2 regions of the Populibacterium corticicola genome follow, and region 1 is predicted to be linked to the other one. Evidence: predicted binding sites of a transcription regulator. Region 1 holds the regulator's gene; the other holds the start of a gene.
The links. Region 1 encodes LexA, which represses DNA repair genes until DNA is damaged. Its sites were predicted from a motif close to TCGAACANNTGTTCGA; they were not measured.
Positions count from the first base shown of each region.

Region 1 (3,421 bases):
CGCTCTAGCGATCTATAGCAGCAGTGCCAACTGGTCAAAACGGTGCCGCGCTAGAGGGTTGTCCTCCAGCACGGCACCGTTTGACGTTCAGTCCCTTTGCAGGATGTGAGTAGCGAGGATTACTGCTCAGCCGATCCTGCTTCGGCGGCTTCTCCCTCGGCCTGTTCTTCGCGTTCCTTGCGCAAGAGCTCAATCGCGGCTTCGAAGTCTTCGAGCGACTCGAATGCTTGGTAGACGCTTGCGAAGCGCAGATATGCAACTTCATCCAGTTCCCGAAGCGGACCGAGAATGGTAAGGCCTACCTCGTAGGCGTCGAGTTCTGCGAGTCCCATTGAGCGGATAGACTCTTCGACCTTTTGAGCGAGAACAGCAAGATCGTCATCAGATACTGGCCGTCCTTGGCAGGCTTTACGTACGCCGTTGATGACTTTCTCTCTGGAGAACGGCTCGGTCACGCCGGATCGTTTCACCACCGAGAGACTGGCTGTCTCGATTGTTGTGAATCGCTTCATACACTTGGGGCACTGCCTGCGTCGACGGATCGCTGATCCGTCCTCGGACGTGCGGGAATCGACGACTCGTGAGTCTGGGTGCCTGCAGAACGGGCAATGCACGTCGTGCTCCTACCGGTTGGGTTTAACTTCCGGTTCATTTTACGTTACCCGACTGGTGTACCCGTCAGTTCCCTGGCACTCAATTCATCACGCACTAATCACAAGGAACTCTCCAGCACCCATATGACCCCACCGATGTGTGGGTTTGTTCGCCGTTATGCGCAACATAAAGGCACACAACGGCGAAGAATAACCCACACAGTGCTGATGGGCCTGGCCCCAAAATGCCGAATGGGGCACAGCCTAGGCTGTGCCCCATTCCAGAGCGCCCAACCTTCGACTTGCGTGGCGACTCGCCGCACCACGTAGGAAGGATGAGATGAAACCGAAAGCGGAATGCTTTCCCCTAACAGACAGCCCCCCAGCCCTCTTGTTAGGTATTACTAACTTAAGGCATGTTTGGCGATTACGCAACTACCCTGTTGCGTAATCCTAATAACTGGGCAAAAGCAAGGTTTGACCAGCCTTGAGCGATCCATCCGACATGCCATTCAAACGCATGATCTCAAAGACGACATCGCGATTGTCCTTACCCGGATTAATCCCTGACGCGAGAGCCCACAGCGTCTCGCCCTGCTCCACGGAATGAACCGTCACCGGGATACCCTCGGGCGCCTCCCCCGCAGCCGCGACCCCTCCAAGCATCGCACCCACAATCACCGACAGCACGATGGCAAAAGCCCACACCACGAAACGTCCACGTCGCGTCAGGCGCAGGCCCCGCAGACCCGACCGCCCGTAGCGCTCGCGCGAAACCCGACGCTCCGCAGCATGCGATGCCGGAAACTCGATAATGATTCCAGTCTGCGCTTGCATTGCCATCCGTCCACTCCTTCAATCAACAGCACTCACCAAGCCGAAACGATGAGCAACAACCACTGCCCGCCAGAAACCATGTACCCAAACCAGCGATTCGAACATATGTTCGTTAGAACAAGTGTACGAAAAACTGGTTCGAATGCAAGACCTCCCGGAGACTCACTCGAACAAATGTTTGAATCCCGAGGTGAAATTGCCTAGTCTTGCTTACAGGCAAAGTTCACCAGAACCATCTGACATTCGAACCACACGCAGGAGTTTGGCGCATGGAGACACCAGAGCGAGACCAGCTATCTAAGCGGCAGCAAGCTGTTCTCGAAACAATCGCGCAGTCCCTCGACTCGCGCGGCTACCCGCCAACCCTGCGCGAGATCGGTGCGGCAATCGGCCTGACGAGTCCCTCTTCGGTCAAGCACCAGTTGAACGTGCTTGAGGAGCGCGGTTTCATCCGTAGGGACCCAAACCGCCCTCGGGCAATCGAGGTCGTGTCTCTCGAGGACGAGGAATCAGCAACGAACACCCTCGCGCGCACAGGGAAAGATGCGGAGGCGGCAACCACCGTCGTTCAGTTGCCTGTGTTCGCAGAATCAAGCGTCACACGGGACGTTCCACTGGTCGGACGCATCGCCGCAGGTTCGCCGATTCTGGCCGAGCAGGATGTGGAGGATGTCTTTACGCTCCCCAAGCAACTCGTGGGGGACGGAGACCTGTACATGTTGAAGGTCTCAGGCGACTCAATGGTGGATGCCGCCATCTGCGATGGTGACTGGGTGGTTGTCAGACACCAGAACACGGCAGAGAACGGTGAAATAGTCGCTGCGATGCTGGATGGCGAGGCAACCGTGAAGACATTCAAGCGCAAGGAAGGACATATCTGGCTCATGCCACACAACCCTGCGTATGAACCGATCTTGGGTGATGATGCAACGATTCTTGGCCGTGTCGTCTCAGTGATGCGCAGCCTGTAGCTCTGGCAGTAGACACGAGGGGGCGCGGAAACCATGTGGCTTCCGCGCCCCTCTGCGTTCGTTTCTAGGCTTTGCGGCCAGAGCACGTCTCCCATATGAGGTAGCCAGATGAGGATGGCGCTGATGGTGGCACCGCGTCGTCCTCGGCGGGTGCGGGTGGCGAATGTTGTCGTTCCGCCCCGAATAACGGCCCGCGATACAGCAGCGGTCTAGGACGAGGACAGAACCGTCTCGGGGACTGACCGATGCACGCCCCGTGGCTCGTAGGTCAGGTTGCCGGACAGCCCGAGCAGGTCTGCGGCAAGCCAGACAATGGTGAGCCACATCTCCGTGCCCTGCAGGCCTGGTGCGCGCTGCTCCGCATCAATACCGGGCGACTCCACCGCGGCGAACGCAAAGCCCTCTCCCGGTATATAGCGAGCGAGCGCATCGGCCAGCAGCGTGCGAGCCACCTCCGTGACCTCGCTTGCGCGATGGCGAGTGTACGCCCCTGCCAAGCGCAGTGGATGCAGCACGTCGAGCACATTGCAGGCGTCCTGGCGCGACATCGCGAAGCACTCTCCCCGGCGCACATGTTGCAGTACCGTGTCGATCACCCTCTCCGGGTGTGGCGGCGCCACACCGAACTGCGCGAACGTACCGCGCGTGAGGCGGTAGTAGCCGTTGACCATCTGCAGCAGGTCGCCGTCGTCGGCAGCGCTCCCCCACATACCCGTCTCGTCGTCCACGGCGGCGATGAGCCAGCCCAGGAGGGTGCGCAGGTGGGTGGGCGCGTGCGAACCTACGCGTTCCCAGTCCAGCAAAACAGCCGTGCCCAGCGCGTCCACCTGATGACCGGCGGTCCATGCCTTGTTCGTCCATGGCAGGTCGTCAAGGTAGGCGACCAGTGCATCGGCCGTGGCCTCTCGAAGAAACGCGACGCCGTGCGGTGGCTCGGCGCCAAGTAGCCGCAGCGCGTAGCCAGCGGCCAGAAGCGTGTAACTCGCGTCCGGGTCCTCGAAGCATCTCCTCTGCGTTTGC
Region 1 is NZ_JBHUOP010000004.1:459,454-462,874, reverse strand. It holds gene ACFSYH_RS11565 (aldo/keto reductase) at 1-18, shown strand, start outside; gene nrdR (transcriptional regulator NrdR) at 120-614, opposite strand; gene ACFSYH_RS11555 (LysM peptidoglycan-binding domain-containing protein) at 1,047-1,436, opposite strand; gene lexA (transcriptional repressor LexA) at 1,700-2,401, shown strand; gene ACFSYH_RS11545 (acyltransferase) at 2,611-3,421, opposite strand, start outside.

Region 2 (3,421 bases), on a different contig from region 1:
TCAGGTAGTCGAGTCCCACGTCGAGCAGGAAGCCCAGGCGGTCCTGGATTTCCTTGAGAACGGCGGCAGCGATCTTGGCCTCACGCTCGGTGAGTTCCAAGGCGTCAAGGAATGGCTTGCACTCCTTGATCGACATCTCCGAGATTTCCGCGATGGATTTGCCACCGACCTTCACCGCAAGCACCTCGGGCTTGAGGCGGGTGCCCTTACAGGTTGGGCATGGGACCTCGCGCATGAAGGCTTCGTACTTGTCCTTTGACCACTCCGAGTCGGTTTCCTCGTGACGCCGTTTGATCGTCGCGATGACACCCTCGAAGCCGGTTGTATAGGCGCGGTCACGCCCCCAACGGTTGCGATATTTGACCTGGACCTTAAAGTCCTTGCCGTGCAGGATGGCCTTTCGCACGTTGGCGGGCAGATCTTTCCACGGGGTGTTGAGAGAGAAGTCAAGTTCCTCAGCGAGTGCCATCAACACGCGGTCATAGTACTCCGAGGAGGAACCCGCCCACGGCGCGATGGCGCCCTCGTTGATCGACTTCTCATCGTCCGGGATGACCAGATCCGGATCCACCTCAAGGCGAACACCGATACCCGTGCACTGAGAGCAGGCACCGTAGGGTGCGTTGAAGGAGAACGTGCGTGGCTCGATCTCATCGAGTGTTAGTTCATGGTCGTTCGGGCAGGCACGCTTTTCTGAGAAGCGACGTTCCCGTTCAGGATCGTCGGCTGGAAGATCAACGAATTCAACTATAACGAGACCGTCCGCAGCGGTGAGAGCGGTTTCAATCGAGTCGGTCAGGCGCTGTTTGATCGTCGGTTTGATTGCCAGGCGGTCAACCACGACCTCAATGGTGTGCTTGATCTGCTTTTCGAGTGTCGGCGGGGACGACAACTGGTGGATCTCACCGTCAACGCGGGCCCGAGCGAATCCCTTGCTCTGTAGTTCGGCGAAGAGTTCCTGGTACTCCCCCTTGCGTCCGCGTACGACGGGTGCGAGAACCTGAAAGCGGGTGCCCTCCTCTAGCGCCATGAGGCGGTCCACGATTTGCTGCGGTGTCTGGGCGGTGATTCGCTCGTGACAGACGGGGCAGAACTGGGTTCCGGCACGTGCAAAGAGCAGACGCAGGTAGTCGTGTACCTCGGTGATGGTGCCCACGGTCGAGCGGGGGTTGCGGTTTGTGGACTTCTGGTCGATCGAAACCGCCGGCGAAAGCCCTTCGATGAAGTCCACATCCGGTTTATCCATCTGTCCAAGGAACTGTCTCGCGTACGCGGACAGGGATTCGACATAGCGTCGCTGCCCCTCAGCGAAGATGGTGTCAAAGGCGAGCGAGGATTTACCGGAGCCGGATAGGCCCGTGAACACGATCAGTTGGTCTCTCGGAAGATCAATACTGATGTTCTTCAGGTTGTGTTCGCGGGCACCCTGGACAATTAAGCGATCAGTCACCGTGTCATTCTATGCGACAACCGGCCATATCGTACATATGTTCGAAGCGTGTTGTGCGTTCGATTTTTAACACCACCCCTTGCCCAGCCACATACTCGTGCAGGTGGACGACGGATTTACGCCGATGGATCACGAGACGTTTCATCGTCAGGGAAGCGCTCTGTGGTTAGATTCACGTATGAACACCTACGCGATCACCTATGTTTACTCATCTGATACGGCGGCGCTTGACGAGCACCGCCCAGCACACCGTGCGTACCTCGGCGCTCTCGCTGTGGCTGGCTCGATTCTTGCCTCGGGGCCTGTGAGTCAAGGCGATATGTCGGGCGCCTTGATCATCGTGCGCGCTGAGAATACCGATGCGGCGCTTGAGTTGTTGTCACAGGATCCATTCTGGCTGCAAGGACTGGTAGTGGACCGCGCAGTGGTCGAGTGGAAGATTGTGATTGGCAAATGGGCGCAGTCTTAAACTGCCCGTAGTGCTTGATTGTGCGTCTCGGCTCGGTGTGCGTTTGCTTGGTGACGATCCGGCTACGTTCCAGCATCTAGCTGGTATGCGTAGATAGTCAGCGTGATGGACGGAGGGCTGGGTGAACTCGCGTGAAGCGATGTCACCCAGCCCTCCGTATCTATGGTGCCGAGAGCCTCTCTAGTTCTGAGATGCTTCTAGTGCCGCAGTACTGTGCGCCCACCAACGGCCCTATTCCCAACGACTGTAAGCCTCAGGAGTCGATGAGTTCTTTCTCCCGATCGTCCTTGCGTGACTTGATAAGGGATGCAATCGTGGTCACGATCAACGTTCCAAAGATGACGAGCATCGAGGTGGTCGTACTAATCTCTGGAGCGCCAAGAACAGGCTGACCACCGTTGATGAACGAGAGTTCGTTGACGTGCAGCGCGTGCAATACCAACTTGACTCCGATAAAGCCGAGGATCACGGCGAGACCGTAGTTGAGGTACACGAGTCGCTCGAGCAGGCCGTCCACGAGGAAGAATAGTTGACGCAGGCCAAGCAGCGAGAACGCGTTGGCGGCAAACACGATGTATGCGTCTTGGGTGATACCGAAGATTGCTGGGATCGAGTCGACGGCGAAGAGCAGGTCAGCAGAACCGATCGCTACCATCACGATCAGCATGGGCGTGACCATGCGGCGGCCGTCAACCTTCACGAAGACCTTGTCGCCCACGTAGTCATCGGTGAGTGGGAGTACCTTGCGCAGTTGGCGAATCAACGCGTTTTCCTTGTACTCCTCGTCTTCCTGCGGCATTGCCTGGTGAATCGCGGTCCAGATCAGGAATGCCCCGAAGATGTAGAACACCCACGAGTAGTTCTCGATAACCGCTGCGCCGAGCAGGATGAAGAAGGTGCGGAAGATCAGCGCGACGACGATTCCGAAGAGCAGGACCTTCTGTTGGTCCTCACGAGGCACCCGGAATGCGGTCATGATGAGGATGAACACGAAAAGGTTATCGAGTGACAACGACTTTTCGGTGACGTAGCCGGTGAAGTACTCGACTCCGGCGGTCGATCCCATGACGCCCCAGATGATAAATCCGAAGACGATCGCGATCGCAACGTAGACGGCAGACCAAATCCCAGCTTCTTTGAGGCTGGGAGCGTGTGGTTTGCGGACGTGACCGACAAAGTCGACGGTCAGCATGACGATGATAAGGGTTACTGTCACGATCCACAGGATCATGTGTTGGGTATCTAGCAATAGAACCTCCGGTACATAGTTCGGGCACCGAAGGTCTCTCCCGCCTTAACGCGCATACCGATTCACCGCGTGGTGATGGACTGTTAAGGCTTGCAATACCGGGTCAGTCGTCGGGACTGCCGTGATGACGGAGTTGCAATTGGTGGGATACTCCCCTTCAAACAAATTCAATTATCCAACACACAGCGCATAAACGTTATTCCGAATGGCTGTAATTGTGTGCGACCTCGGTCACTCCCATTCAAGGTCAGGC
Region 2 is NZ_JBHUOP010000001.1:652,258-655,678, reverse strand. It holds gene uvrA (excinuclease ABC subunit UvrA) at 1-1,450, opposite strand, end outside; gene ACFSYH_RS03025 (YciI family protein) at 1,629-1,919, shown strand; gene ACFSYH_RS03020 (TerC family protein) at 2,173-3,150, opposite strand.
Region 2: a site for LexA is predicted at 1,480-1,495, ahead of uvrA (excinuclease ABC subunit UvrA). Genes of this name have one in related genera too.